Regions from separate parts of the Mesorhizobium sp. LNJC405B00 genome, predicted to be linked through region 2. Evidence: riboswitches for the same ligand, from Rfam matches in the RefSeq annotation. Region 2 holds a riboswitch; the other holds the start of a gene.
The links. Region 2 has a riboswitch for S-adenosylmethionine ahead of X756_RS142145 (homoserine O-acetyltransferase). Riboswitches for the same ligand answer to the same signal wherever they lie in the genome.
Positions count from the first base shown of each region.

Region 1: another riboswitch for S-adenosylmethionine. It lies ahead of X756_RS143115 (O-succinylhomoserine sulfhydrylase); the one in region 2 lies ahead of X756_RS142145 (homoserine O-acetyltransferase).

Region 1 covers NZ_AYWC01000013.1:135,674-151,022, reverse strand. Annotated here, with positions in the region: gene X756_RS143060 (histone deacetylase) at 1-601, shown strand, start outside; gene X756_RS143065 (DUF6460 domain-containing protein) at 670-933, opposite strand; tRNA gene X756_RS143070 (tRNA-Gly) at 1,115-1,188, shown strand; gene X756_RS143075 (LysR family transcriptional regulator) at 1,193-2,200, opposite strand; gene chvE (multiple monosaccharide ABC transporter substrate-binding protein) at 2,495-3,565, shown strand; gene mmsA (multiple monosaccharide ABC transporter ATP-binding protein) at 3,718-5,250, shown strand; gene mmsB (multiple monosaccharide ABC transporter permease) at 5,247-6,533, shown strand; gene araD1 (AraD1 family protein) at 6,736-7,731, shown strand; gene X756_RS143100 (hypothetical protein) at 7,759-8,208, shown strand; gene X756_RS143105 (ABC transporter substrate-binding protein) at 8,225-8,995, opposite strand; gene X756_RS143110 (2'-deoxycytidine 5'-triphosphate deaminase) at 9,097-10,191, opposite strand; SAM riboswitch at 10,332-10,409, shown strand; gene X756_RS143115 (O-succinylhomoserine sulfhydrylase) at 10,467-11,657, shown strand; gene X756_RS143120 (ceramide glucosyltransferase) at 11,669-12,820, opposite strand; gene apaG (Co2+/Mg2+ efflux protein ApaG) at 13,042-13,434, shown strand; gene X756_RS143130 (Hsp33 family molecular chaperone) at 13,620-14,651, opposite strand; gene argF (ornithine carbamoyltransferase) at 14,760-15,349, opposite strand, start outside.
Region 2 covers NZ_AYWC01000014.1:85,516-100,864, reverse strand. Annotated here, with positions in the region: gene X756_RS142115 (methyltransferase domain-containing protein) at 1-536, shown strand, start outside; gene X756_RS142120 (ABC transporter ATP-binding protein/permease) at 674-2,494, shown strand; gene X756_RS142125 (DUF1194 domain-containing protein) at 2,559-3,347, shown strand; gene X756_RS142130 (glycosyltransferase family 2 protein) at 3,399-4,334, opposite strand; partial or broken gene X756_RS1000000168025 (DUF1330 domain-containing protein) at 4,582-4,806, shown strand; gene metW (methionine biosynthesis protein MetW) at 4,909-5,523, opposite strand; gene X756_RS142145 (homoserine O-acetyltransferase) at 5,520-6,689, opposite strand; SAM riboswitch at 6,750-6,827, opposite strand; gene hisC (histidinol-phosphate transaminase) at 6,954-8,063, shown strand; gene X756_RS142155 (prephenate/arogenate dehydrogenase family protein) at 8,068-9,003, shown strand; gene X756_RS142160 (sugar kinase) at 9,011-9,934, opposite strand; gene X756_RS142165 (DUF2125 domain-containing protein) at 10,059-11,057, opposite strand; gene X756_RS142170 (gamma-glutamylcyclotransferase) at 11,182-11,715, shown strand; gene X756_RS142175 (aldo/keto reductase) at 11,881-12,828, shown strand; gene X756_RS142180 (LysE family translocator) at 12,911-13,537, shown strand; gene X756_RS142185 (1-acyl-sn-glycerol-3-phosphate acyltransferase) at 13,607-14,416, opposite strand; gene X756_RS142190 (LysR family transcriptional regulator) at 14,532-15,349, opposite strand, start outside.

The sequences.
Region 1 (15,349 bases), on a different contig from region 2:
GGCGGCGCGACTGGCGCTTATCAATGGCATTGCCTGCAACAGCGCCGGCGGCAGCCACCATGCGCGGCGCGCGCAAGGCGCGGGCTTCTGCACCTTCAACGATGTTGCCGTCGCTTCGCTGGTGCTGCTAGCCGAAGACGCGGTGAAAAACATCCTGATCGTCGATCTCGATGTGCATCAGGGCGACGGCACCGCGGACATCCTGAAAGACGAGCCACGCGCGTTCACCTTTTCCATGCATGGCGAGCGCAATTATCCGGTGCGCAAGATTGCCTCCGATCTCGACGTTGCCCTGCCGGACGGCACCGGCGATGGCGCCTATCTCGAACGGCTGGGTGTCCTCCTGCCGGAGCTCTCGGCCAAGGCGCACTGGGACATCGTCTTCTACAATGCCGGTGTCGACGTGCATGCCGAGGACCGGCTTGGCCGGCTGTCGCTCAGCGATGACGGCGTGCGTGCCCGCGACGCCATGGTGATCGGTCATTTCCGCGCGCTGGGCATCCCGGTCTGCGGTGTCATCGGCGGCGGCTATTCGACCGATGTCGCAGCGCTGGCCGCGCGCCACGCCATCCTGTTCGAGGTGGCGTCGGACTTTGCCTGAGTGGCCTTCGGTTTGAGCACAATCTTTTCCGAAAACCGGTTGCCACTTTTCGGGATCATGCCTCCGCTTCACTTCCGGTAGTTCGCGACCCTGAGCAGGATGAACACCGGCACGACGATCGCGGCGCCGAGCAGGATATAGCCCAAGAAGCGATAGACCGCGTTGAAGCCAAGATTCCACAGATCGATGAAGAAACCCTGGATGCGGTAGAAGACGTCCATCGGCGTCCAGCCGAACGCATTCATGACCAGGCCGACGAGGAACGACACGACCAGCAGCTTGACGATCACCCTGACGGGCGAGTCACCGAGAAAGCGCGTCACTGTGGACAAGGGGCCTGCCTCCAGATTGGTGTGCCCGGATTCGGGGTACAAACCACGAATACGCACTTGCTGCGCCCACATCAAGGCAGGCGGACTGGCGCAATCGGTCGGGGTTTCCAACAGCCGTTTACGAAGAGCTGTCCAAGGGCGATTGCCCGAAGCACGCCCGTCATGATATCGAGAGGCCAATGCGGGTATGATGTAATGGTAGCTTGTCAGCTTCCCAAGCTGAACGCGAGGGTTCGATTCCCTCTACCCGCTCCAGTTCCTATCCCACCTCCCGCAAGATAAAATCGTGCAGCATCTTGGCTGCCGGCGACAGGACGCGGTTCTTCACCGTGATCAGGCTGTAGGGGCGGACCTCGATGTCAAACTCGGTCTGGACGACATCGATGGCGCCGGCGAGACCGTCGGGGTTCTGGATGAATTTTGCCACCTGGATCGACACCGGGGCGATGGCGTCGGACTGCGCCACCATGACCAGTGTGAGCAGCAGGGACGAGGTGTTAAGGATGCGGTCCGGCAGGGCGATGTTGCGGTTCAGGAAATTGCTCTCCATCGCCTGGCGCAGCGGCGACCCGCCCGACTGGAACACCCAGTCGAAGGCGGCGGTGTCCTCCAGCCGCACCGCCCTCCCATTGTTAAGAGGATGGCCATTGCTCAGCGGGTGGCCGCGACGCACGATCAGGCAGGCCTTCTCGACGCCGATGACACGGGATTCGAACAGCCGCGGATTGAGGTCTTCGGGAACACGGGCTATGATGAAATCATGGCGCGTGGCGATCAGTTCGCGCGCCAGCACATTCGACGTCTCGACCTGCATGGTAATTTCGATGCGCGGATAGAGGCGGCGTATCTCGCGGATCGCCGGGACCGCCAGTTCGATCGCCGGCGCCGTCACCGCGCCAAGGAACACCGAGCCGCCCTTGCCGGCCTTGAGCTCCGATATTTCGCGGTCGGCCTCGCGCATTTCGAGCAGGATCGAGCGCGCGCGCCGGGCCAGCGCCTTGCCGTAAGGGGTGAGTGTGATGCCGCGCGGCAGCCTTTCGCAGAGCTTCACCTCGAGCACCGCTTCCATCTCGGAAATCATGCGCGAGGCCGCCGGCTGCGAGATGTTCATCACCTGGGCGGCAGCACTCACCCGACCGTGATCGTCGAGTGCTGCGATCATGCGCATGTGACGCAGGCTCAAGCCGCTACGCAGAAGTGTCTCGCCATCGCCCGGCAATTCATCGTAACCGCTTGAAATTCCCTGAGGACCTCGTAAAGCCGCCATGCCTTTTCCCGCTTCCGCCACTGTTCCAGCCCGGTTTAGTCATATACCGGTTTTGGTATAGCAACCACCGAAGATCGCATTTGACAGTTATGGCAAAGGGTCACACTTTCGCGCGTCCTCAAGACTTGACGGTCGATGACGAGCAAAATCGTATCGATTTAAATCAAAACTGAGGGCCGATTGGGAGGATACCGGAGATCGATTATGACGGCGGCGGCGCTTTGGCGCATCCGCCCGACTGCGCGGCCCGCGAAGCCCCGAGGTGTCGCGTCCATCAACCAGGGAGAGTTTTACGTGAAAATCATCAAGACACTGGCCGCCGTCGCGGCCCTTGGCATCGCTGCCATGACCTACTCGGCGCACGCAGCCGACAAGGGTCTTGTCGGCGTGCTGATGCCGACCAAGACCTCGCAGCGCTGGATCAATGACGGCGATGCCGTCAAGTCCCAGCTCGAAGCTCTCGGCTACACGGTCGACCTGCAGTACGCGCAGGACGACATCCCCAACCAGCTCAGCCAGCTGGAAAACGAAATCACCAAGGGCCCGAAGGCGCTGATCATCGCTTCGATCGACGGCACGACCCTGTCGGACGCGCTGCAGAAGGCCGCTGACGCCGGCGTCGTCGTCGTCGCCTATGACCGCCTGATCAAGAAGACCGCCAATGTCGATTACTACACCACCTTCGACAATTTCGGCGTCGGCGTGATCCAGGCGAACTCGCTGGTCAAGGGCCTCAAGGAGCGCTTCCCGAACACCAAGCCGTGGAACGTCGAACTGTTCGGCGGCTCGCCGGACGACAACAACGCCTTCTTCTTCTACAACGGCGCAATCTCGGTGCTGCAGCCGCTGATCGATGACGGCTCGATCAAGATCAAGTCCGGCCAGACCGGCATGGACAAGGTCGGCACGCTGCGCTGGCTCGCCGCCACCGCCCAGGCGCGCATGGACAACCTTCTGTCGGCCAACTACTCGGACGGCAGCCGCGTCGATGGCGTTCTGTCGCCCTATGACGGCCTGTCGCGCGGCATCACCGCTTCGCTGCGCGCCGTCGGTTACGGCACCGACGCCCAGCCGTGGCCGATCGTGACCGGCCAGGACGCCGAGACCGCTTCGGTCAAGCTGATCATCACGGGCGAGCAATACTCGACCGTGTTCAAGGACACCCGCGAACTGGCCAAGGCCACCGTCGAACTCGTCGACAAGGTGCTCTCGGGCGGCAAGCCGGACGGCCTGGATGAAAAGACCTACAACAACGACGTCAAGGTCGTTCCCTCGATCCTTTTGACGCCGCATGAGGTCGACAAGTCGAACTACCAGGCACTGGTCGTCGACTCCGGCTACATCAAGGCCGACGAACTGAAGTAATCCGTTTAGAAAGACAGGGGTCCTGCGCGACGCAGGACCCCTTTCCGTTCACAAGCGACCCCGGTATTGTTTCTACCGGACTTAGTTTGCGTGCATGTCGTTGTCTCAAACCGCAAGCAATTTTGAGCGACATGCAACAGGAGGAGCTTGCCCTGATGACGACGATTTTGGAGATGCGCGACATCACCAAGACCTTCCCCGGCGTGAAGGCGCTGTCGAACGTCAACCTCAGCGTCGAAGAAGGCGAGATCCACGCCGTGGTTGGCGAGAACGGCGCCGGCAAGTCGACGCTGATGAAGGTTCTGTCGGGCGTCTATCCCGCCGGCACATATGACGGCCAGATCATTTTTCAGGGTCAGGAATGCCAGTTCAAAGGTATCCATGACAGCGAACACAAGGGCATCGTCATCATCCACCAGGAGCTAGCGCTGGTGCCGATGCTGTCGATCACCGAAAATATCTTCCTCGGCAACGAAAACGCCCGATACGGCGTCATCGACTGGGATGCCAACGAGGCGCGCACCGCTGCCCTGTTGAAGAAGGTGGGCCTCAAGGAGGACCCCAAGACACTGATCACCAATATCGGCGTCGGCAAGCAGCAGCTGGTCGAGATCGCCAAGGCGCTGAGCAAGGACGTCAAGCTTTTGATCCTCGATGAGCCGACCGCGTCGCTCAGCGAGAAAGACAGCCAGGCGCTGCTCGATCTTCTGCTCGAATTCAAGCGGCAAGGCATGACCTCGATCCTGATCTCGCACAAGCTCAACGAGATCAACCGGGTCGCCGACAAGGTAACCGTCATCCGTGACGGGCGCACCATCGAGACGCTGGCCAAGAAGGATATCTCCGAAGACCGCATCATCACCTCGATGGTCGGCCGTTCGCTAGACGACCGCTATCCGCCGCGCGAGCCCAAGATCGGCGAAGTCGTGTTCGAGGTGAAGAACTGGTCGGTCTATCACCCGCTCCATGCCGAGCGGCAGGTGATCAAGGGCATCGACATCAATGTGCGCAAGGGCGAGGTGGTCGGCATCGCCGGGCTGATGGGCGCCGGCCGCACCGAATTCGCCATGAGCCTGTTCGGCCGCTCCTATGGCCGCCGCATCACCGGCGAAGTGCTGCTCAAGGGCAAGCCGGTCGATGTCTCCTCGGTAAGCAAGGCGGTCCAACACGGCATCGCCTATGTCACCGAGGACCGCAAGACCTACGGCCTCAACCTCATCGACCATATCAAGCATAACATTACGCTGGCCAATCTCGACGGCGTGTCGCGCCACAGCGTGATCGACGACATGCGCGAACTTGCGGTCGCCAACGACTATCGCAAGAAGACCAATATCCGTGCGTCAAGCGTCTATCAGATGACCGGCAATCTTTCCGGCGGCAACCAGCAGAAGGTGGTGCTGTCGAAATGGTTGTTTGCCGACCCTGACGTGCTGATCCTCGACGAGCCGACACGCGGCATCGATGTCGGCGCCAAGTATGAAATCTACACGATCATCGCGCGCCTTGCCTCGGAGGGTAAGGCGATCGTGGTCATCTCGTCGGAAATGCCGGAATTGCTGGGGATTACCGACCGCATCTACGTCATGAACGAAGGGCGCATGGTGGGCGAAATGCCCGCGGCGGAAGCAAGCCAGGAAAAGATAATGCGCGCCATCGTCCGGGGAGAAGGAAAAGCAGCATGAGCACCGAAAGCGCCCCCGCCCCGCAGGGCAACGTCGCCGACGAACAGCGCCCGCGCATCGCCGTCTCGGCGCTGGCGACGAATTTACGCGAATACGGGCTGATCATAGCCCTGATCGTCATCATGCTGTTCTTCCAGTTCACCACGTCGGGGACGTTGTTCAAGCCGGTCAACCTCAGCAATCTGGTGCAGCAGAACTCCTTCATCATCGTGATGGCGCTGGGCATGCTGCTGGTGATCGTATCGGGCTATATCGACCTCAGCGTCGGATCGGTCGCCGGTTTCATCGGCGCGCTGGCGGCAAACATGATGGTCATCTGGCAACTCGGACCGCTGAGCAATCCGCTGGTGGTTTCGATCGTCTGCCTGGTCGCGGGTGGCCTGATCGGCGCCGCGCAAGGGTATTGGATCGCCTATCACCGGATACCGAGCTTCATCGTCACGCTGGCCGGCATGCTGATCTTCCGCGGCATTTGCCAGGCGTTGCTTGGCGGCGGCTCGTCGGTGGGTCCGCTTCCCGACGACTTCAAGATGCTCAGCTCCGGCTTCATCCCGGATGTGATCGGCCCACTGACGCTCGTCCCGCCGGTCGTGAACGCAGCCGGCAAGACCATCATGGGCAGCGGCGTGACCCTGCACATGACGACGGTCGTGCTGGGGCTGATCGCCGTGCTCGCCTATGCCTATTTCGGGGTCCGCACCCGGCGCAAACGAGAACGCCATGGTTATGAGGCCGAGCCCTTCACCCTGTTCGTGGTCAAGACGCTGGTCGCCAGCGCGCTGGCGCTGTTCCTGGTCTATGAGTTTGCCAGCTACCGCGGCCTGCCGGTGGTGCTGCTGGTCATGGGCGTGCTGATCACGCTGTTCGTCTTCGTCACCAAGCGCATGACCATCGGGAGGCGCATCTACGCCATGGGCGGCAATCCCAAGGCGGCGCAGCTGTCGGGCATCAACACCGAGCGGCTGACGCTGATGGTGTTCATCAATATGGGCGTGCTGTCGGCGCTTGGCGGCCTGATCATCGCGGCTCGTCTCGGCCAGGCGGTGCCGGCGGCGGGTCTCGGCTCGGAGCTCGACGTCATCGCCGCAGTGTTCATCGGCGGCGCCTCGGCGATGGGCGGCGTCGGCCAGGTCATCGGGGCAGTCGTCGGCGGCTTCATCATGGGCGTGATGAACAACGGCATGTCGATCATGGGCGTCAATGTCGACTGGCAGCAGGTGGTCAAAGGCCTGGTGCTGCTCGGCGCCGTGATCTTCGACGTCTACAACAAGAACAAGGCCTGACAAGCTTCAGGCGAGGCAAGCAGGAGGCATACGGTCGCGGCGCAGCCGGCAAGTTGTCGGCACAAGAAGTCCCCCGAGGGATGGAGCTCGCGAGCGCAATCCGGACGAAGAGTTCAACCCGTGGCGCGGCGAGGTCCGAGCCGCGCAGGTCAAGGTTTGCCAAGGGGCAACCCGGCCAAGGCACATGAGAGAGGATTTCATCATGCTAATCTCCCAGATCCTCGACGACGCCGAGACCATCCGCGTCGTCGCCCGCAATGGCGGCGGCAAGACCAGGATCATCAACGGCGCCCGCAGCGTCTATTCGCTGGCCATGGAAGCCGCGCGCACCGGAACGGCCCTCGCCGCGCTGATCGAGCGCAAGGGGTTCGGTGAAGCGATAGACCTCGACGCCGTCTACAAGAAGGGCCGGCTGGTGTCCCCGATCAACCATCCCGATCCTGCGCATCTGCATCTGACCGGCACCGGCCTGACCCATCTCGGCTCGGCGGCGACGCGCGATTCCATGCACAAGAAGCTCAGCGATGGCGGCGAGGAGCAGCTTACCGATTCCATGAAGATGTTCCGCATGGGGCTCGAAGGCGGCAAGCCGGCCAAGGGCCAGACCGGCGTGCAGCCGGAATGGTTCTACAAGGGCAACGGCACCATGGCGGTGGCGCCGGGCGCCGCACTGATGTCGCCGGCCTTTGCGCAGGACGCCGGCGAGGAGCCGGAAATCGCCGGCATCTATGTCATCGGCGACGACGGCGCGCCGTTCCGCGTCGGCTTCACGCTGTCGAACGAGTTTTCCGATCATGTTACCGAGCGGGTGAACTATCTGTTCCTGGCACATTCCAAACTGCGCAACGCCTCGTTCGGGCCGGAAATCCTGATCGGCGACCTGCCGGCCGACGTCAGGGGCTCATCGCGAATCTATCGCGACAGCAATTTGCTGTGGGAAAAGCCGTTCCTGTCGGGCGAAGCGAACATGTCGCACACAATCGCCAATCTCGAACATCATCACTTCAAATATTCGGCCTTCCGCCAGCCGGGCGACGTGCATGTGCACATGTTCGGCACGGCGACGCTGTCCTTTGCCGACGGCATCAAGACTCAGGCCGGCGACGTTTTCGAGATCGAGGCCGCGGATTTCGGCCTGCCGCTGCGCAACCCGCTGGAGATTGAGCAGCCGGTTAAGGTGGCGGTGAAGGCGCTTTGAGGCAGCATCACAATTTGGGAGCCGGAAATGAACGGAATGCGGCTTGTCATTGTGTTCACGGGCGTGGCCCTGTTCCTGACCCAACCGTCGGTGGCCTTTAGCGCCGGCCAGTGCAGCCCGAAGTCCTATCGTGAAGCCCGTTTGGCGATGACGAGCCGTCTTCTGGCAACCGGCTATTCGAAAGCCCAGGTGAGCTTTCTGATGCGCAACACGGATCACATGACATCAGCGCTTCGCAGCGACAGGCTGAACAACAATGGCAAGGTCTGCGGCATCGACTCCGCCAAGGCCCATGTCCTCGGTTGCCTCGACAAGCAGTTGTTCCCGTTGAAGCGCGGCTCAAACGCTTCGCTCGACGAGGTCAAACTGACCGAAGGCTTTTGGGGCAGGAAACGTTTGGCCGCACGCGAACTGCTGTTTATCGGCCATTTTCATGCCTGCCTTGGCGCCGCGAAATCGTATCTCTTTCGCGGCTGACGCCGGCGGACGGGACTCAATAGATATCGAAATCGAAATACTTGGCCTGGATCTTCTTGTAAGTGCCGTCGGCGACGATGGCGTCTATCGCCGCGTTGAGCTTGTCGCGAAGTGCCGTGTCCTCCAGGCGGACAGCGATGCCGGCTTGCGTCTCGGTGCCCTTGACGTCACCGACAAGCTTGCAGCAGCCGTCGCTCGCCTTCTTCAGCCAGTCCATCAGAACGAATTTGTCGGAGATGACGGCGTCGAGACGGCCGTTCTGCAAGTCGGTGATCGCCTCTTCCTGGGTGGGGTAGAGTTTCGCCTCGGCGCCGGCCTTGCCATAGGCGTCCTGCGCATAGTCGGCCTGGGTGGTCGAGGCCTGCGCGCCCACCGTCTTGCCGGCAAGGGCTGCCGGTTCGGTGGAAGTGAGGTCGCTGTCCTTGGGCGCCACCAGCGCCAGCGGCGTCGTGTAGTATTTGTTGGTGAAGGCGACCTGTTTCTTGCGCTCCTCGGTGATGCTCATCGAGGCGATGATGGCGTCGAACTTTTTCGCCTGCAGCGCCGGGATGATGCCGTCCCAGTCCTGGGTGACGATCTCGCACTCGACCTTCATCTGCGCACACAGCGCATTGGCGATGTCGATGTCGAAGCCCTCGATCTTGCCGTCCGCGGTGATGGTGTTGAAGGGCGGATAAGCGCCCTCGGTGCCGATCTTCAATTTCTCCTGCGCCTCAGCCAGCGAGCCGGCCGATATCACCAGCATGGCAGCGCCCGCTGCCGATATGATCCATCTTGAAATCTGCATTTTGGTTCCCCTTGCGCGCCGTTCTCTTGCCGGCCACCGAAAGGCAGCCAAGCATGGTGAGGCAGCGCAGGCAAGTATTTTGCCTGACGGTGATCGAAGGTTCAGCCGGCGGGGCGGAAATGCTTGGAGAGCTTGAGGCCTTGCGCCTGGTAATTCGAGCCGAGATCGGTGCCGTAAAGCGCCTGCGGCCGCTTCAGCATGTGTTCGTAGACCAGCCGGCCGACGATCTGGCCGTGGTCGAGGATGAACGGCACTTCGTGGCTGCGCACTTCGAGCACCGCCCGGCTGCCGGTGCCGCCTGAGGCCGAATGGCCGAAGCCCGGATCGAAGAAGCCGGCATAGTGAACACGGAATTCGCCAACCAGCGGATCGAAGGGCGTCATCTCGGCGGCGTAGAGCGGCGGCACGTGCACGGCTTCGCGGCTGACCAGGATGTAGAACTCGTCCGGGTCGAGCACCAGTTCGCCGGCGCCGCTCTTATAGAGCGGCTCCCAGAAATCGACGGCATCCTGGGCGGCGCGCTTGTCGACATCGACCAAGCCGGTGTGATGCTTGCCGCGATAGCCGACCAGGCCGTTCTGGTCGCCGTCAAGATCGATCGACAGCGCAATGCCGCCGCCGGAAATGTTGGGCGGCTCGGTCGCCACCAGCATCTCGGCGCGGTGCAATTCGTTCAGTTCTGCCTCCGACAACAGCGCGTTGCCGGTGCGAAAGCGGATCTGCGACAGCCTCGATCCGGCGCGTACGACGATCGGGAAGGTGCGCGGACTGACTTCGAGATAAAGCGGCCCGTGATAGCCGGGGGCGATCTTGTCGAACTCATGGCCGCGATCGGTCATCACCCGGGTGAAGATGTCGAGCCGGCCGGTCGAGCTCTTCGGGTTGGCCGAGGCCGACACATTTGCGGGCAGCGCCAGGCTTTCGAGCAGCGGCACGATGTAGACGCAGCCGGTTTCCAGCACCGCGCCCTCGGCGAGACTGAACTCATGCAATTTCAGCCGGTGAAGCTTGTCGGCCACCAGATGATCGGGACCCGGCAGGAAGGAGGCGCGCACGCGAAAAGCCTTGTCGCCGAGCCTGAGATCGAGGCTCGCCGGCTGCACCTGGTCGACATCGAGCGCGCGCGGCGACTTCAGCGCGCCGGACTGAAACAGCGCGGAAATGTCCTGATCGGGAAGAATGCCTGTCTGCCGCAAAAGGCTGGCTCCGCTCCAAGGTCGGTCTCTTTGTGGCAGGTTCTTGCCGCAAAACCGCTGGATATTATTGCGGAACCTGCCTGGTACAAACCTCTTAATGAAGCCGGCAATTGACGCAAGCGCAGGTGAGGTCTAAAGGGTCGTTATCCCGTGGTGATTTGGCCGGTCGGCTTGCAGCCACGTTAAACAAGTCGCTAAAGGACCGTCGGGCCGCAAGGCCATATGGACCGGTTGCGACTTTCGCGGCCGGTTTTTTTGTGTCTGGAACAAAAACGATGAGCACCAAGAAGCGTAACTGGAAACCTCAGACCGCACTCGTGCACGGGGGAACGCTGCGTTCCCAGTTCGGCGAGACGTCCGAAGCGATGTACCTCACCCAAGGCTATGTCTACGAGACGGCGCAGGCTGCCGAGGCCCGTTTCAAGGGCGAGGAGCCGGGCTTCATCTATTCGCGCTATGCCAACCCTACCGTCGACATGTTCGAAAAGCGCATGTGCGCGCTGGAGGGTGCCGAAGATGCGCGCGCCACGGCGTCCGGCATGGCGGCGGTGACGGCAGCGCTCCTGTGCAGCGCCAAGGCCGGCGACCATATCGTTGCGGCGCTCGCGCTGTTCGGCTCCTGCCGCTGGGTGGTGGAGACGCTGGCGCCGAAATACGGCATCGAGGCAACGCTGGTCGACGGCACCGACGTCGCCAACTGGGAAAAGGCGGTGCGGCCGAACACGAAACTGTTCTTCCTGGAAAGCCCGACCAATCCGACGCTGGAAGTGGTCGACATCGCAGCGGTGGCGGCGCTCGCCACCTCGATCGGCGCCAGGCTGATCGTCGACAATGTCTTTGCCACGCCCTTGCAGCAGAAGCCCTTGCAGCTCGGCGCCCATATCGTCGTCTACTCCGCGACCAAGCACATTGACGGCCAGGGACGCTGTCTCGGCGGCATCATCCTGTCGGACAAGAAATGGATCGACGAGAATTTGCACGACTATTTCCGCCACACCGGCCCGAGCCTGTCGCCGTTCAACGCCTGGACGCTGCTCAAGGGCCTGGAGACGCTGCCGGTTCGGGTGCGCCAGCAGACGGAAAGCGCGGCCAAGATCGCGGATTTCCTGGCAGGACGGCCGGAAATCGCCCGCGTCATCTATCCCGGCCGCGCCGACCACCCGCAGGCCGACATCGTCAAGAAGCAGATGACGGGCGGATCGACGCTGATCTGCCTCGACGTCAAGGGCGGCAAGCAGGCGGCCTTCGCCTTGCAGAACGCGCTCGACATCGTGCTGATCTCCAACAATCTCGGCGACGCCAAGAGCCTGATCACCCATCCGGCGACCACCACGCACAAGAACCTCAGCGACGAAGCTCGCGCCGAACTTGGCATCGGGCCGGGAACGCTCAGGCTGTCGGTCGGTCTTGAGGATACGGACGATCTGCTGGAGGACGTTGCGCAGGCGCTGAAGGCAGCCGGGTAGGCCGCGAGGCGTCACGCTCCCGACGAAACCTCTTCCAGTTCGGCCGTCTTGGTGCCGATGGTCATGGTGTTGCCGCGCCAGTCGACGGCGCCGCTCAGCCAGCCGCGCGCCCAGATGGCGGGAAGCATCATGTCGCGGACCATCATCGCCGGGACCATGCGCAGCGACAGATGCCAGCCCTTGGCCGCGGCCAGCGCGCATTCGGGAATGTAGGCCGCCGTCAGCACGGCCGACACCGTGGCCGGCAGGCTGATGCCGGCACTTGCGGCCGCCACCAGCGCCAACGCCAACGGCACGGCGACGCCGGTCAGGATCTCGGGTGCGAAAAACAGCGGGAAAGTGACGCGGCGCAACCGCGCCCAGCGCGCCTGACGCGACCAGATGTCGGCAAGTCGGCGCTGCCCCAGTGGTTGCTCGAAAGGCGAGGCAACGAGATTGACGCGCAGGCCCAGTCCGTTGACCAGCTTGGTTGCAGCAGCATCCTCGGCGATCTCGGCGGCCAGCGCGCGGATACCGCCACTGGTATCGAGCATCGGTTTGTTCCACAGCATGCTCTTGCCTTGGGCAAAGCCGAGACCGAGCGCCTCGCCGGCATATTGCCAGCGCGCCTGCAGCGTGTTGAGGAACGCGCATTCGACCTCGGCCCAAAAGCCATCCGGCCGAGAGCCGATCGGCGTCGAGCAGATAAGCCCGGTATTGGTCCGCCAGGCCGCCATCAGGTGCTGGACGTAATCCCTTGGCATCAGCACGTTGGAATCCGCCAGAATAACCCAATGATAGCGCGCCGCTTCCCAGCCCTTGACGCAGTTGTTGAGCTTCGGGTTGCTGCTGACGCGGTCGTCGCCGATCAGCAGCCGGGCCGGCACGTTGGGAAACAGGACGATCGCCCTGTTTATCAGTTTGACGACGGGATCGTCGGCGTGAGCGACGCAGAAGATCAGTTCGTAGCGCGGCCAGTCGAGCGAGAAGGCTCGCTGCAGCGTCTCTTGTGTGAACGGCTCCACGCCGCGCGACGGCACGACGATCGAGACCGGTGGCTGCTCGCCGGACGGCGGAGGGATAAGGCGACGCGCTTGCAGTTTCGACGAAGCAAGCAGGATGCTGGCGAGATTGGAAAGAAGCAAAGCGGAGGAAGCGAAGGCGGCTGTGAGAGCTAGTTCCATCGAGATCTGGTCACTCCGGAAAGGCCGCTCGCGGCTGCTTTGTCAGTCGACAGATGGGCCTTGAGTCGCCGGCAAGGTTTGCGCACACCAACATTGTCATGTGTCACTTAAATGACATTGTTTGTCGGCACTGCGCTTTGAGGCTGGCAGGACATGCCGCTCTGCGCGTATCAAACCGCATGGCGCGACAAATGTTCCCTGCTGCGCAACCGGAGCAGCCCATGTACCGCGCCGTCACGCGCAACATCGAAGTGCAGGTCAGACCGTTCTACCTGGAGGACCGCTCGGACCCGGCGGAGAACCGTTATGTCTGGGGCTACCAGGTGACGATCGACAACCAGTCGGACGATTTCGTGCAGCTTATGTCGCGTTACTGGCACATCACCGACGGCAGCGGCCGGATCGAGGAAGTGCGCGGCGCCGGCGTGGTCGGCGACCAGCCTGAGCTCAATCCCGGCGACAGCTATCAATACACGTCAGGCTGCCCGCTCTCGACGCCCTCCGGCTTCATGGTCGGCCACTACACCATGCGCAACAAAAAGGGCGAGACGTTCGACGTCGCTATTCCCGCGTTTTCGCTGGATCTGCCGGGGACCCGACGGACGGTGAATTAGGGGTTTTCACCCCGTCACTATACGGGGAGAAATGCCCGGCAGGGCAATGAGGGGCAGCGCCAGAGTCATGAGGTTATCTTCCACGCACATGACCTAGGCTATGCGCGGCCATTCACCAAAGTTCGCGCTGCCCTCATCCGCCCTTCGGGCACCTTCTCCCCGTGAACGGGGAGAAGGAAGAGATGCTACTGAGTTGCAAACTCCGCCGGGTCGAAGTCGTACTGCTTCGAGCAGAACTCGCAGGCGACGTGGATGCCGCCATCTTCGGTGCTGTCCTTGATCTCCTGCGCGGAAAACCCCTCGAGGATGCCGCGTATCTTGTCCCTTGAGCAGGAACATTGGTCGGCGACCGGCACGCCGCCGAAGACGCGCACGCCATGTTCGTGGAACAGCCTGTAGAGCAGCCGCTCGGCGCCGATGGTCGGGTCGATCAGCTCGGTCGGCTCGATGGTGCCGAGCAGCGCCACCAGCTCGCGCCACGAATTGTCGGCCGGCTCCTGCGTCACGTCACGCGGATCGCCGTCGCCGCCCGAAATGTCGGGCACGCGCATGCGCTCGGGTGACTGCGGCAGGAACTGCGCCAGGATGCCGCCGGCGCGCCACTGCTCACGAGCGCCGCCGGGACCTGGCGTCAGCAGCTTGGCCACCGACAGCCTGAGGTCGGTCGGGATCTGCTCCGACTGGCGGAAATAGGTGCGCGCGGCGTCTTCCAGCGTCTCGCCGTCGAGCTGGACGATGCCCTGATAGCGCTGCGTGTGCGCGCCCTGGTCGATGGTCAGCGCCAAAACGCCGCTGCCCAGCAGCGTCTGCTGCGAGGTCTGGCCTCCGGCCACCAGGGCCTCCAGCCGGTCGGCGTCGAAACGCGCATAGGCGCGCAATGCCGAAGGCGTGGAGAAATCCGCGACCAGCATGTCGACCGGCCCGTCGGTGCGGGTCTGCAGGATGAACTTGCCTTCGAATTTGAGCGAGGTGCCGAGCAGCACCGTCAGCACACAGGCTTCCGCGAGCAGGCGGGCGACCGGCTCGGGATAGTCGTGACGGTTGAGGATGGCGTCGAGCATCGGCCCGAGTTGCACGGTGCGGCCGCGCACGTCGAGCGGGCCGACCTCGAAGGGTACGACATGATCGTCGCCGGCATAGCCGAACTCGCCGAGTTTGGGGTGATGTTCAGTCACTTGATGCGTTTCCAACATGACAAAGCTCCAGGGCGCGGCCATGCGGCCCGGAGGGGTGCATGCGTCCAAACGCGCTTGATTTGCGTGATGCGGCGCAAATAGGCATCACGCCGCCCCGGATCAAGCGCTTCGAGATCAAGCGCCTGGAGATCAAGCGCCCAGACACCAGGCCAAAACCGCCTTCTGGGCGTGAAGCCGGTTCTCGGCTTCGTCGAAGACCACCGAATGCGGCCCGTCGATGACCTCGTCGGTCACTTCCTCGCCGCGGTGCGCCGGCAGGCAGTGCATGAACAGGGCGTCGGGCTTGGCCCTGGCCATCAGCGCCGCATTGACCTGATAGGGCGAGAAGACATTATGGCCGCGGGCGCGGTGTTCCTGGCCCATAGACACCCAGCAGTCGGTGACGATGCAGTCGGCTTGGTCGACGGCCTCTTCGGGCGAGCGGGTGAAGTGCAGCTTGCCGCCATTGGACTTCGACCAGTCGATGTGCTTTTGCGCCGGCTCGCTGCCTTCCGGCACTGCGACGTTCAGGTTGAAGCGGAACCGCGCCGAAGCTTCGAGCAGCGAATGCAGCACGTTGTTGCCGTCGCCGGTCCAGGCGATGGTCTTGCCGGCAACCGGACCGCGATGCTCCTCGAAGGTCATGATGTCGGCCATCAGCTGACAGGGATGGGTGTCGTCGGTCAGCCCGTTGATGACCGGAATCGTGGCATTCTCGGTCAGCTCGAGCAGCCGCTCAT
Region 2 (15,349 bases):
TGGTCTTCGACGAGGAACTGCCGCTGGTCGATTCCTGCATCGACCGCATGCTGCTCGTGCATTCGCTCGAACATGTCGAAAACCCGCGCGAGACGCTGAACGAGATCTGGCGGGTGCTGTCGCCGGCAGGGCGCGTCGTCATCGTCGTGCCCAACCGGCGCGGTGTCTGGGCGCGGTTCGAGCACACGCCGTTCGGCAATGGCCGGCCGTTCTCGCGCGGCCAGCTGACAGAATTGCTGCGCGAGGCGAATTTCACACCGGCTTCCTGGTCCGACGCGCTGTTCTTCCCGCCATCGCCGCGGCGCTTCATGATGCGGTTCCACAATGTGCTGGAGCGCGCCGGCCGGCGGTTCTGGCCGATCTTTTCCGGCGTCATCGTGGTCGAGGCGCAGAAGCGGCTCTATCAGGGCGTGCCGGTCGCGCAGCGCGCCTCGCGCCGTGTCTTCGTGCCGGTACTGTCACCGCACGGTGCGACGCGGCTTGGCCGCCGGGCGGAAGGGGTGACATCGACGACGCGTCAGGTGACACCTTCGTGATCATCATGAAAACTGGTGTTGCGTGGGTTTTTCCCACCTATCTGTCGCAGATGCATTCGCGGTCCGTTTGAGCGGCGGATGCCTTCAAGTCTCTCCATCTGGTTTCAGCAACGCTTCTGAACGCAAGGACCTCGTGCATGGCTGATCAACCGGACAAGTCCGCCACCGTTCAGCCGGTAACCGTCGAAGCCAGCAGCCTGCGCGATCAGGTAGCGACGATCAAACGGGCGCTGATAGGCTCACCGGTGCGCAAGTGGCTGGTCTGGACGTCGGTCGGCATTATGGCGGTCATCGTCGCGACGTCGATCGGCCAGGTTCTGCTCAACCGCTGGAACCAGCCTTTCTACGATGCGCTGGCGCGTCGCGACATGGCGGCCTTCCTGCATCAGCTGATGATCTTTGCCGTGATTGCCGGCACGCTGCTGCTGCTCAACATCGCTCAGACCTGGCTCAACCAGATGATCCGGCTGAAGCTGCGCGAGGCGCTGACGCTCGACCTGATCGACCAATGGATGCGGCCGGCGCGGGCCTTCCGGCTCGCCAATGCCGGCGCCATCGGCGTCAATCCCGACCAGCGCATGCAGCAGGATGCCGCGCATCTGTCCGATCTGTCGACGGACCTCGGCGTCGGCCTGCTGCAATCCTTCATCCTGCTGGTGTCGTTCGTCGGCGTGCTTTGGCAACTCTCGTCGGGCTTCGTCTTCCACATCAACGGCTGGTCGCTGGCGATACCGGGCTACATGGTCTGGGCCGCGTTCCTCTATGCCGGCATCGCCTCCTGGCTGAGCTGGCTGGTCGGGCGGCCGCTGATCCGCCTCAACAGCGACCGCTACACCCGCGAGGCCGAGCTGCGTTCCGGGATGGTGCGCGTCAACGAGAATGTAGACGCCATCGCGCTCTATCACGGCGAAGCCGATGCCAAGAGACGGCTCGAAATCGACCTTGGCACGGTGCTGGGCGCGATGCGAAACATCTACAAAGCGCAGATCAACCTTTCCTGGGTGACCGATACCTATGGCTGGATCACCGTGGTGGCGCCGATCCTGGTTGCATCGCCGGTCTATTTTTCAGGCGACATCAGCTTTGGCGGGTTGATGATGGCGGTCGGCGCCTTCAACCAGGTGCACTCGTCGCTGCGCTGGTTCATCAACAATATCGGCGGCATCGCCGACTGGCGCGCCACGCTGATGCGCGTTGCCGACTTCCGCATTGCGCTCGATGAAACCGATGTGTTGCACGACAAGGAAAAGCGCATCGAATTCGGCGATAACGCCAATGGCAGCCTGACCTTCGAGAAGCTCCAAGTGGCCTCGCCGGAGGGCTGCACCAAACTTTCAGGCAGCCATGTCGAGATCCATCCCGGTGAGCGCGTCATGATCACCGGCGACCCAGGCGCCGGCAAGACATTGTTCTTCCGCGCCATTGCCGGCCTTTGGCCCTGGGGCAGCGGGCGGATCGGCTTGCCGGCCGGAGAAACGCCGATTTTCGTGCCGCGTGTTCCGTATTTTCCTGCCGGCACGTTACGCGAAGTGCTGCATCCGAATGGCTCGGCGCCGGCTGGCGATGCTGATTTTGGGGCGGTGCTGGCCGAGGTCGGCCTCGAGCGGCTGTCATCCTCGCTCGACCGTTCCGCACGCTGGGAGCGTGAACTCAACGATGACGAACAGCGGTCGCTGGCCTTCGCCAGGCTGGCCTTGCGGCAGCCGAAATGGGTGATCATCGACGAAGCGATGGACGCGTTCGATGGTCCTTCGCTGCGAAGGGTACTGTCCATGCTGGAGAAACGCCTGCCGGAAACCGCGATCCTCAACATCGGGCGCGGACTGCACAATGGTCATTTCTTTCCACGCGCATTGAACATCGTGAAGGATACGGGTGCTGCGCCACTGAAACCCGCCCGAGTCAGGACCGGCGCCATCGACCCGCCGCCGAAAGCGGCCGTGCGGCGAAAGAAGTAGAAGGGGCTTTATTTCGCCGCGATCGCGGCGAAGATTCACGGGTCGAAACGTCCGTGGTGCGGCCATGCTCGATGCGCTCAGCCTGCTTGCCTGCCTTGCCTGCACCACGCCCGTGGCTGCCCCGGCCGTTGCCGTGGATGTCGAACTGGTGCTGGCCGTCGACATCTCACAGTCGATGGACGAGAGGGAGTTCGCGCTGCAGCGCGCGGGCTATGTCGAGGCGCTCAGGCATCCCGATTTCATCAAGGCCGCGCGCTCGGGAACCACCGGGCGCATCGCGCTTGCCTATTTCGAATGGGCGGGCGTCGTGCGCGAGGATGGCGTCATCGCCTGGCAGGTGATCGACAGCGCAGAGAGCGCCAGCGCCTTCGCCGACAGAATAGAAGCGCGGCCGTTCCGCAGCTTTCGCGGCACCTCGATTTCCGGTGCGCTTGCCTTCGGCGCCGGGCTGTTCGAGGGCACGGGGTTCGATGCGCCACGCAGCGTCATCGACATTTCCGGCGACGGTCCCAACAACACCGGGCCGCCCGTCGCCACGACACGCGATGCCGCTGTAGCCAAGGGTATTGTCATCAACGGCCTGCCGATCCTGATCAGCCCGTCGCCGACCTTCAGCCATCTCGACCAGTATTATGACGAGTGCGTCACCGGTGGGCCCGGCTCCTTCGTGTTGCCGATCTATGCGGCCTCGGAGTTCGCCACCGCCATACGCCGCAAGCTGATCCTGGAGGTGAGCGGCATCGCCGATGCGACCGTGGTCCCGATCGATGCCGCCGCACCCATGGACTGCCTGCAGGGCGAACGCGACCGGCGGCTATATTCCGACCCATATCTGCCGGAACTCGACAAATGAGGTTTGAGGCAGTTCGGAGGGGAAAGCCGCTGCTCGGCTTGTCGGCAAACTTCAGGCCGGCCGTGCACCGTATTTGTCGCGAAATTCGGCATAGAGATCGCGGCGCCAGCGCCGGCCGCCGACATAGCCACGCAACAGCTGCGGCAGCGAATAGCCAAGCGCCTTCGACGACCGGTTGGCCATATAGCCGGAGAACGCCTGCGAAACCCTGCCCTTGAGTGCATCGGCGATGAGCTGCCGGGCGATCATGTAAGGCGGAATGTAGGGGTAGCGGTCGGCGATATAGGGGTGCTTGTCGATCAAGCTCGCATAGGCTTCGACATAGCCGTCCCGGCGACCGGAGATCGAATTCTCCGAGTTGTACTTTTTCCAGTCGATCACTTCGGACAGCTGCGCGCCGCTGCGACGGGCAAAGCGCAGCAACAATTCGCGATCCTGCATGCGCGTGACGTCACTGTCGTAGCCGCCGATGGCCAGCAGCGACTCGCGCCGGGCGGTGATTGCCGACCCGGCAATGAAGATGGTCTGCGCGACAAGGGCCCGCTCCAGCGAGTCGCGGCTCAGCAGCGCCTCGCGGTTGACGCAGTTGGTGCGGCGATTGCCCTTCAGCGACACGAAGGAACTGATCAGCACTTCGAGCGAGGGATTGTTGTCGAACTGCTCCAGCGTCCGCGCCAGGCGATCCGGCAAATAGACGTCGTCGGAATCGAGGAATGTCACCACCGGCGCCTGCGCCCGCTCGATGCCGGCATTACGGGCGGCATTGGCGCCGCGCCATTTCGAGCCAACATAGATCAGCCGTGGATCGCGGATTTCGGCAAGTGCGGCTGCCGTACCGTCGGTCGAGCCGTCATCGACGACAATGTGTTCGAACCGGGGAAAATTCTGCGCCAGCACGCTCTCCACGGCGCGCACCACCTTGCTGCGGCGATTGTGCGTCGGTGTGATCACCGAGATCAGCGGAGCGAGGTCGGTTGCCTTGGACATGTTGCTTCGATTGTGCCCCGAAATGCCTGGAGGCCGGAGGTTTTGATGGTCGCCGTCCAAGCCTTACCCGGGATGGCATTCGATTCGACGCTACAAAAAACCAGCGGCAATGTCATCACAAACTGTTGAGCCAGGACGCCGGTAAGCCGGCCGATTACCCCAGACGTAATCGACCGATGGCCATCATGTCTGCAGATTGCGCCAACGAAGCCGGTCGTCGGGCTTCGATCTCACAGGGAGTTCAGCCATGGCCGCCTACGCCGTCGCCCATATGCGTCAAGTCACAATGGGCCCGCAGATTGTCGGGTATCTGCAGAGGATCGACGCCACATTGGAGCCGTTCGGCGGCCGCTTCCTTGTCCACGGCGGCGACATGGACGTGGTCGAAAACGAATGGCCCGGGCATCTGATCGTCATCGAGTTTCCGGACAGGGCGCATGCGTGGGGCTGGTACGATTCATCAGCCTATCGGGAGATTCTGGCCTTGCGCACCGACAACTCCCACGCCGATGTGATCATCGCCGATGGCGTTCAGCACCCGCACAAGCGACGGACGTGCTGGAATAGGGGCAAACTACCGCTTCAGCAAGAACACCGCTTGCTGGCCGAAGAAATTCCAGAACCACCATGGCATCGACAGGCCGATCTTCTGGCCGTTGCCGTCGAGCGCGGTGGCTTTCTCGACCGAAGCGCCGAGTTCCTCGACCAGATTGACGAAGTCGCGGATGGTGCAGAAATGGATGTTGGGCGTGTCGTACCAGGAATAGGGCAGGTCCGCGGTCACCGGCATCCGGCCATTGACGAACAGCGACAGCCGCACCCGCCAGTGGCCGAAATTGGGGAAGGAGACGATGGCGCGGTTGCCGATTCGCAGCAACTCGTCGAGCACCAGCTTCGGGTTGCGGGTCGCCTGCAGCGTCTGAGACAGGACGACGAAGTCAAAACCCTTGTCCGGATAGAATTCGAGGTCGGTATCGGCATCGCCCTGGATGACCGAGAGACCGCGCGCCACGCATTCATTGACGCCGCGCTGTGACAGCTCCAGCCCGCGGCCGTCGACCTGCTTGGTCTCCTGCAGGAGTTCGAGCAGCAGGCCGTCGCCGGAGCCGACATCGAGCACCCGCGACTGCGGCGGTATCAGGTTGGCCACGACTTCGAGGTCGACGCGCTGGCTGCCATTGACGCTCATGAGGCGAGCCCCCTTGCGCGGGCCGCCGAGCCGATGAAGCCCTTGATGGCGGCAAACAGTTCGGGTTCATCGAGCAGGAAGGCATCATGGCCGCGGTCGGTGTCGATCTCGACGAAGGAGACGGAGGCGCCGGCGGCGTTGAGCGCATGCACGATCGAGCGGCTCTCCTCGGTCGGGAACAGCCAGTCCGAGGTGAAGGACACCAGGCAGAAGCGGGTCTTGGTCCCGGCAAAGGCATCTGCCAACCGGCCGCCATGGTCGGCGGCGAGGTCGAAATAATCCATCGAACGGGTCATGTAGAGGTAGGAGTTGGCGTCGAAGCGGTCGACGAATGTCATGCCCTGGTGGCGCAGATAGCTTTCGATCTGGAAATCTGCGTCGAAACCGAAGGTCAGCGCTTCGCGGTCCTGCAGATTGCGGCCGAATTTCCGATGCAGGGCGGCTTCCGACAGATAGGTGATGTGGGCGGCCATGCGCGCCACGGCGAGCCCCTTTTCCGGGCGCTTGCCGTGCTCGAAATATTTGCCGCCATGCCAGTCCGGATCAGCCATGACAGCCTGGCGGCCGACCTCGTGGAAGGCGATGTTCTGCGAGGAATGGCGTGCGCCTGTGGCGATCGGCAGGGCCGAGAAGACGCGCTCGGAATAGCATGACGCCCATTCCAGCACCTGCATGCCGCCCATCGAGCCGCCGAGCACGCAAAACAGCTTTTCGATGCCGAAATGGTCGACCAGCATCAATTGCGCCCGCACCATGTCGCGGATGGTGATGATTGGCAGGTCGAGGCCGTAGGGCTTGCCGGTGGCGGGATTGGTCGAGGCCGGACCGGTGGAGCCGAGGCAGCCGCCGATGACGTTGGAGCAAATGACGAAGAAGCGGTTGGTGTCGATGATCTTGCCGGGACCGATCAGCACTTCCCACCAGCCGGGCTTGCCGGTCACCGGATTGGTGCTGGCGACATGCTGGTCGCCGGTCAGCGCGTGGCAGACCAGGATGGCGTTGGTGCGGGCATCGTTGAGGGCGCCATATGTCTGGTAGGCGATCTGGAACGGCGACAAAAGCGTGCCGGCGTCGAGCTTCAGCGGCTTGTCAGGGCCAAAACGCAACACAGGGCTCGACGGGTTGTCGGCCTCGTTGTTGGTTTTTGTAGCGCGGAGCGCGGCCATGTGACTCTCCTTGCCCGCCGTCAGGCAATAAAAAACCGGCAATGCGATCGCAAAGCCGGTTACGTCACGCAAACGGCCCTTTAGCGAGTTGTTTAACGTGGCTGCAAGCCGACCGGCCAAATCACCACGGAACTGTTGCGTTCTTCTAGAACTCGTGCGGCCCGGCGTCAACGGCCAGCTATTGCCCGCCTCTCGACATTCGCGGCTACGGCTTGTATTTCCGCTGCGGCCTCCGGACGGAGGCGTTCTCAACGGGTTTGCGACATGGACAAGACAGCGGACAAGGCACGGCCGACGCCCCGCGCGGGCATTATGGACATCGACGCCTATGTGCCGGGCAAGAGCACGGCACCTGCCGGCGTCGCCAAGGTCCATAAATTGTCGTCGAACGAGAACCCGCTCGGCCCGTCGCCGAAGGCGATCGAGGCCGCGCGCGAAGTGGCCAGCAAGCTTGATGTCTATCCCGACGGCACCGCCCGCCGGCTGCGCGAGGCGATCGCCGAGGTGCACGGCCTCAACCCGGCAAACATCATCTGCTCCAACGGTTCCGACGAGATACTTGGCCTGCTGGCGCAGACCTATCTTGCGCCAGGCGATGAGGCGATTTTTACCGAACATGCCTTCATGGTCTACAAGATCTACATTCAGTCGGCGGGGGCCAAGCCGGTTGCTGTGAAGGAAACCGAGGAGCGCGCCGACGTCGACGCGATCCTGGCCGCGGTGACGCCGCGGACCAAAATCATCTTCCTCGCCAATCCCAACAACCCGACCGGCACCTATCTGCCGTTCCAGGAGGTCCGCCGCCTGCATTCCGCGCTCCCGGGCAACGTGCTTCTGGTGCTGGACGCGGCCTATGCCGAGTACGTCAGGCGCAATGACTATGAGGCAGGTATCGAGCTGGCGGGCAGCGCGCAGAATGTGGTCATGACCCGCACCTTCTCCAAGCTCGGCCTTGGCGGCGCGCGCATCGGCTGGATGTATGGCCCACTGCACATCGTCGATGCCATCAACCGTGTTCGCGGCCCTTTCAACGTTAACGCAACAGCGATCGAGGCCGGCATTGCCGCCATCCGCGACCGCGCCCATGTCGAGCGCAGTTCGTTGCACAACGAGACCTGGCTTACCTGGTTGAATGAAGAACTGACGAAGCTTGGGCTGCGCGTGACGCCCAGCGTCGGCAATTTCGTCCTCATCCACTTTCCCGACGACAAGAAGCATTCGGCTGAGGCGGCGGACGACTACCTCACCCAGCGCGGCTATATATTGCGGCGCGTTACCGGCTATGGCTTTCCCAATGCGCTGCGCATGAGCGTCGGCACCGAAGAAGCCAATCGCGGCGTCATCGATGCCCTCACGACATTCCTGAAAAGCTGAAACAATGACTTCACCGATGTTTGAAAAGATCGCGCTGGTCGGCATCGGCCTGATTGGCTCGTCGCTGGCCCGCATCATCCGCCGCGAGGGCCTGGCCCGCCATGTCGCCATCGCGACGCGCAGCCCGACCACGCTGGCACGGGCGAAGGAGCTCGGTCTTGGCGAGAGCTACACCACCGACGCCAGGGAAGCGGTCCGCAATGCCGACCTGATCATCGTCTCGGTGCCAGTGGGATCGTCGGGCGAGGTGGCGCAAGAGATCGCGCCGGCGCTGAAAAAGGGCGCCATCCTCACCGATGTCGGTTCGACCAAGGCCTCGGTCATTGCGCAAATGCAGCCCTATGTACCGGACGGCGTGCACTTTATTCCGGGGCACCCGCTGGCAGGTACGGAGAAATCGGGCCCGGATGCGGGTTTCGCCGAGCTGTTCGAAAACCGCTGGTGCATCTTCACGCCCCTGCCGGGAACCGATCCGGCCGCGCTGGAAAAGCTGTCGGAATTCTGGCGGCGCTGCGGCTCCAACATCGACACGATGGACCCGCAGCATCATGACATGACGCTGGCCATCGTTTCGCATCTTCCGCACATCATTGCCTACAACATCGTCGGCACGGCCGACGATCTGGAATCGGTGACCAAGTCGGAAGTGATCAAATATTCGGCTTCCGGTTTCCGCGACTTCACCCGTCTGGCCGCCTCCGACCCGACCATGTGGCGCGACGTGTGCCTGCACAACAAGGATGCCATCCTGGAAATGCTGGCGCGCTTTTCGGAGGACCTCGCCTCGCTGCAGCGGGCGATCCGCTGGGGCGACGGCGACAAGCTGTTCGACCTGTTCACCCGCACCCGGGCCGTTCGCCGTTCGATCATCGAGGCCGGCCAGGATATCGACGTGCCGGATTTCGGCCGGCAGGCGGTCGAGCACCCGGTGAAAAGTTAAATCTGTTTCAGACGGGCCAGGTCGCCGCGACCATGGCCATTGCCTCGTCCCTGTTTGGCGCCCCCAGCCGGCCGCCGAAGCGCTGGCATTTGAGCGCGGCCGCCGCGCTGGCAAAGCGCAACGCCTGCTCGATCGGCATGGTTTCCGCCAACGCGACAGCAAAGGCGCCGTGGAAAACGTCGCCGGCGGCCAGCGTGTCGACCGCCTTGATCTTCGGCGCCGCGATGTGGCGCACGCATCCGGCGGACCGGTCATGCCACCAGCTTCCCGCGGCGCCGCCGGTCACCGCGACAAAGGCGTCTGTGCGGCTGGCGAGGTCGGCGCAGGCGGTTTCGGGATCCAGCGCGTGGTCGCAGATAATGCGTGCAGCCGTCTCCGAAGCGACGATGTGCGAAGCCAGCGGCAACAGACGCTCCAGCACCTCCAGCGGCGCCGTGTCGGCGTCGAGGATTGCCGGGCAACCGGCGTCGCGCGCGGCGGTCAAGGCAAGAGCGGCGGCGCCCGGCCAGCGCACATCGACCAGCACGGCATCGAAGCCGGAAAGATCGGCGACAGGCACCGCCTCGGGGTCGGCCTGCGCCTTTGGGTCGTAGAAGGGCACGATGATGCGCTCGCCATGAGCGTCGACCAGGATCGCGGCCAGCGCCGAGCGGGCGCCTTCGACGCGGCGGACAAAGCGGCAATCGACGCCCTCGGCCTCGATGCCGGCCAGCAATTGGTCGCCGACGGCATCGTCACCTGCACTTGCCCACAGGAACACCTCGGCGCCGAGACGGCGGGCGGCGCAGGCAGCACTTGTCGCCATGCCCGAGGCGATCTGGATGCCGTCCGAGGCGATGAACTTGCCCTGATGCGTGGGCAGGGTTTCGACGCGCAGGATGGTATCCAGCGTCAGCGCGCCAACGCTCAGCAGTTTCACCGGTCGGTTCATGCGTCGGCTTGCTCGAGCATGATCTCTCCCCAAAAGCCGTTGCCGCTCTTTGCGATCATGCTCTATCTCTTTGTTTTAACGCAATTCCGGACGGAAAACTGCTCACACTTTTCCTGGAATTGCTCTAATCGAGCGGCTTGATCTTGCCCAGCGGAATGAAGCCGAGCGAGACCTTGCCCTTCACCACCTTGAGCGGCATCGACGGTTCGTTGCCGAGCAGCGCCAGACCGGCAAAGCCTTGCTCGATCTGGCTCTTCTGCTCGGGGATTGCGGTGGCGAGGATTGCCGCCACGGCTTTGGGATCCTGCAGCTTGATCGTCAGGTCGGCATTGACCTGGCCGTTGGCGTCGACCGACACCGGGCCGGAGACGGTGATGCGCGCGGTTCCCGACGACAGATCGAGCTTGTGGATGCCGACCGCCTGGCCGCGCAGGCTCCTGGCCTGCGTCTTCATCAGCGCGACGCCGTTCTTCAGCGTCGCGTCGCCGCTGCCGTCGAGCGGCGGCAGCACGCGCCCGCCGATCGCGTCGGCGTCGATCTCAAGATCGGTGAAGCTTCCGGTATAGCCAAGGTCCTGACCGTCCGGCCGCAACTCGCCCGCCGCCGTTCCGGCGCTGAACAGTGAAACCGGGTCGGTGTCGTCGGCCGGATCGGTCTGGCCGGACAAGCTCTCGGCCTGCAGCGAAATGCTGCGTGGCAAGGGCCAGGAGAGCTTGGCATTGGCCTGCAGATTGTCCCAATCGATCCATAGCGGCGCCATCCCGGGCACCGAGGTCCGCAGTGGCCCGCGCAACTCGGCGGCGGGCGACAAAGGCCGGATGAGTTCTGCAACGAAGTTGAAGCTGCCTGCCGAGGCGGCAACGTTCCTGGCGTCGTCCTCGTAAGCCAGATTGTCACAGGAGATGGCAAAACGCAGGGGGTAGCCGCTGACGGTGAGGTTGGCGCAGCCGGCCTCGATGCCTTTGTCCTTGAGCGAGGCCACCGCCTTGTCGGCTTCGCTGCTGACGCGACCGGCGACATAGAACCAGACCGCGCTGTAGGCGCCGAACAGCATAACGACCAAGGCAGCGAGCCACATCAGCCGGTGGCGAAACTTCGACGGACGCTCGTCACTTGACGTCATGCTGCGGCTTTCATTAACGCGGGCGTGTTGCGGGTGGACTGTGGCTTACGCAACAAGCAAAAAGAACAGAAGAGCACCGATTCCGATGCGGCGGCGTCACTCTCGTGCAATCAGGCTTGGCGATATGGGCGATTTTTGGGTTTTTGGCTACGGCTCGCTGATCTGGCGACCGGGATTCGCCCATGTCGAGACACGGCGCGCGCGGCTTTACGGCTACCGCCGGTCGCTGTGCGTCTATTCCTTCGTGCATCGCGGCACGCGCCAGCGGCCGGGCCTGGTGCTAGGCCTCGACCGTGGCGGCTCCTGCATCGGGCTGGCCTTTCGCGTGCCCGGCGAGCTGCGCGATGAGGTGCTGACCTATCTGCGCGAGCGCGAATTGGTGACCAGCGTCTACCTCGAGCGTGTGCTCGATGTCAGCCTCGACGGGAATGGGGCGGCCGCGGGAGAGAGAGTGAAAGCGGTCGCCTATATCGTCGACCGCCAGCATGAGCAGTATGCCGGCGGGCTCGACCCCGCGCATGCGGCAGGTGTTATCCGTGGCGCCGTCGGCCAGTCCGGAAACAACGAGGACTATGTGCTCAACACGCTGCAGCATCTCGCGGCGCTGGGTATCAGCGACCACTGGCTGGAAGAGGTGGCGAAGCGGATCGCCTCGTGAGCCAGTAGACCACGGCGAGCCTGCAGGCGAAGCTCTCGCGCCTTTGTGAAGCGCTGGCCCGCTGGAAAAATTGGCTGAGGCCTTTGACCTCGGCGCGGCGAGACCTAGCTTAGCTGCGGCCCGAAGCATTCGGGTCGCCCGCCGCCAGCCCCACGGAGCCCCGTCTTGCAAAAACGCCGTCTCGGTCAAACCGACCTTTCCATCGCGCCGCTGGTCCTGGGCGGCAATGTCTTCGGCTGGACCGCGGACGAGAAGACCTCCTTCGACCTGCTCGACCGGTTCGGCGACGCCGGCCTCAACGCTATCGATACCGCCGATGCCTATTCGCGCTGGGTGCCCGGCCACGCGGGCGGCGAGTCCGAGACCATCATCGGCAAATGGATGAAAAGCCGCGGCAACCGTGACAAGATCATCGTCATCACCAAAGTCGGCTCGGATATGGGACAAGGCAAGAAGGATCTGTCCGCTGCCCATATCGAAAGGGCGGTCGAGGCGTCGCTTGAGCGGCTGCAGACCGATGTGATCGACCTCTATTTGTCGCACTGGCCGGACCCGACCACGCCGTACGAAGAGACGCTCGGCGCCTACCAGAAGCTGCTCGCTGCCGGCAAGGTCCGCCATATCGGCGCCTCGAATCTTGACGCCGGCCAGCTGCGCGCCGCGCTCGATGTTGCCAGCCTGCGCGGGCTGCCGCGCTACAGCGTGCTGCAGCCGGAATACAATCTCTACGACCGCTCATCCTTCGACGGGCCGCTGCATGATCTGTGCGTGGCCGAGGATATCGGCGTCATCACCTATTTCAGCCTCGCCAAGGGGTTTTTGAGCGGCAAATACCGTAGCGAGGCCGATCTCGGCAAAAGTGAACGCGGCGGCGGCGTGAAGGCTTATCTCAATGCGCGCGGCATGCGCATTCTGGCCGCACTCGACACTGTGGCGGCGCGCCATTCGGCCAAGCAGGCGGAAGTAGCACTCGCCTGGGTGATGGCGCAGCCCGGCATCACCGCGCCGATCGCCAGCGCCACGACGCTGGACCAGGTCGACAGCCTGGTGCGCGCCGCATCGCTGAAGCTCAGCGCGGAGGATCTCGTGGCGCTGGACAAGGCCAGCGCCTAGCCGCGCAGGTTCGGCACGATCGTCCAAGACGACGGCTGTCCGCCTTGCCACACTGTTCTCCATTATTGGGAGAAGAGGCAGCATGGCCGCAGACATTCTTTCGCAGGCGCAGCCCTGGCAGCAATTGCTGGCGCTGGTGCTGGCGGCAACCGTCGTAATGGGCAGTCCTGGCCCGGCGACGATCAGCGTCACGGCGATAGGGGCCGCCTTCGGCCTGCGCAATTCGCTTCACTACACATCGGGGATCATTTTAGGCACGGTCGCGGTGCTGCTGGTGGTGGCCACCGGCATCAAGGCTATCCTCACCTCGATGCCGGGCGTAGCGCCAGTGCTGGCGGTCGCTTCCGCCGCCTATATTCTCTACCTCGCCTACAGAATAGCGACAGCGCCGCCGCTGGCCGCGCGTGACAGCAGCGCGGTTCTGCCGACCTTCCTCGGCGGCTTCCTGCTCGCCGTTGCCAACCCGAAAGCCTATGTGGCGATTGCTGCGGTCCTTGCTGGCTCCGCGACCGCAGCCGGCGCCGATGCTCTCGGCATCCCGGCCAGGCTGGCGGTTCTCACCCTGATGATCGTAGCCATCCATGTGCTGTGGCTGCTGGCCGGCGCGGCCTTCGCCCGCACCCTGCGCCAGCCGCTGGCGTCGCGGATCATCAATCTGGCCTTCGCGGCGACGCTGGTGCTGACAACGGCGCTGGCGGCGTGGCCTTGAGCCGGCCCGCAGAAGAGATCAAGCTTTGGTCTTTTTTGTTTTGGCGCGATTCAGGACGGAAAAAACCGCTCACACTTTTCCTGGAATTGCTTTGGCGGCCGCGGCGAGTTCGGCCAGCCGCTTGACCGCCGTCGGCGGCATTTGCGGCGGGTTAGGAGCCTGCGATGCCTCGATCAGCAGCTGGTCGCAGGCGGCTTCCGTATCGCCGATCAGCCGGTCCATGAATTCGTCCTTGCCGAGCCCGGGCGGAATCGGCGGCAGGAAGCGGGCCTTGATGGTGCCGGGAAAGCGCAAGAATTTACGGCGAGGCCAATAGAGGCCGGCGACATGGGCGACCGGTACCACCGGGACGCCAAGCTGCGTATAGAGCTCGACAATGCCGTATTTGTAAGCCGGCTCGTCGCCTGGCGCTCGGCGCGTGCCTTCGGGGTAGATAATCAGCTGGCGCGGATTGCGCCCCATCTCCTGCTTTGTCGATGCAACGACCTGCTTCAACGCCTTGGAGCGGCTGCCGCGGTGAACCGGGATCATCCGCATCTTCAGGATGTACCAGCCGAAGAAGGGAATCCAGGTCAGCTCGCGCTTCAGGATATAAAGCGGGTCGTGTAAAAACGGAAAGAAAGCGATCGCGTCCCAAAACGACTGGTGTTTCGGCGCCAGGATGAAAGAGCCCTCGGGCAGGTTTTCGACGCCGGTGATGTCGCTCCTGGTGCCGGCGATCTTGTCGTAGAGCCACAGGCTGGTGCGCGACCAGAATTTAGGCACGAACCAGGCGCGATGGCGTGGCGAGAGGAAGTAGTAAGGGGTCCAGAGGACCATCTGGACGATCAGATTGACATAGAAGACGAAGTTGAACGCCAGCGAGCGGATATAGAGCATGCGGGGAAGGGCCCGTTGAGGAGGTGTGCGTTGGTTACACCAAGCGCGGGCAAAAAGGAAACGCCGCAATGGCCTGACATAGGCCGGCTCGCCACTGACTCAAGCCAGTCTCAACTCACCACGTCGCCTGCAATAGCCGCTGCTTCAGCCGCGGAGCGGCGAAATCGAGGAACGCCCTGAGTTTCACCGCCAGCAGGCCTTGGCCGGCATGGACGAGGCTCACCGGCCATGGCTGCGGCTCTAAGGGCCGCAAGACCGGGACGAGCACGCCGGAACGTACTGCGTCCGCAATCTGGTAGGAGAGCACCCGCGTCATCCCGGCGCCTGCAATCGCGGCATCGATTGCAGCTTCCGCCGTGTTGACGCGCAGCCGTGAGCGGATCGGCACGATCAGTTCGCCCTTGTCGCCGGCAAAGCTCCAGCTGGCGAGCGCTGCAGGCCCCTCGAAACTGATGCATTCATGCGCGGCCAGATCGTCCGGCGTCCGCGGCATGCCATGCGCGGCGATATAGGCGGGGCTGGCGCACACGATGCGACGGATCGCGCCGACGCGGATGGCAATGAGGCTCGAAGGCGCAAGCTCGCCGATGCGGATGGCAAGGTCGAGATGTTCCTCCGCCAGTTGGGTTATCCGGTCAGCCAGCGTCAGGCGAATGTTGACTTGAGGATAAGCCGCCAGGAATTCGGTGACGACAGGCAGCACGTGCAAGCGACCAAAGACGACCGGCGCGGTGATGAACAGGTCGCCGGTCGGCGTGCTGTATTCGCCGGCAGCGGTGCGTTCGGCTTCGCCGACCTCGCCGAGGATGCGGCGGCAGGCGGCGAGATAGGCCTGGCCGGCATCGGTCAGCGTGAGCTGCCGGGTCGAACGGTTCAGCAGGCGCGCCTGAAGGTGCTTTTCGAGGTCGGAAACCTTGCGGCTGACCGTTGCCA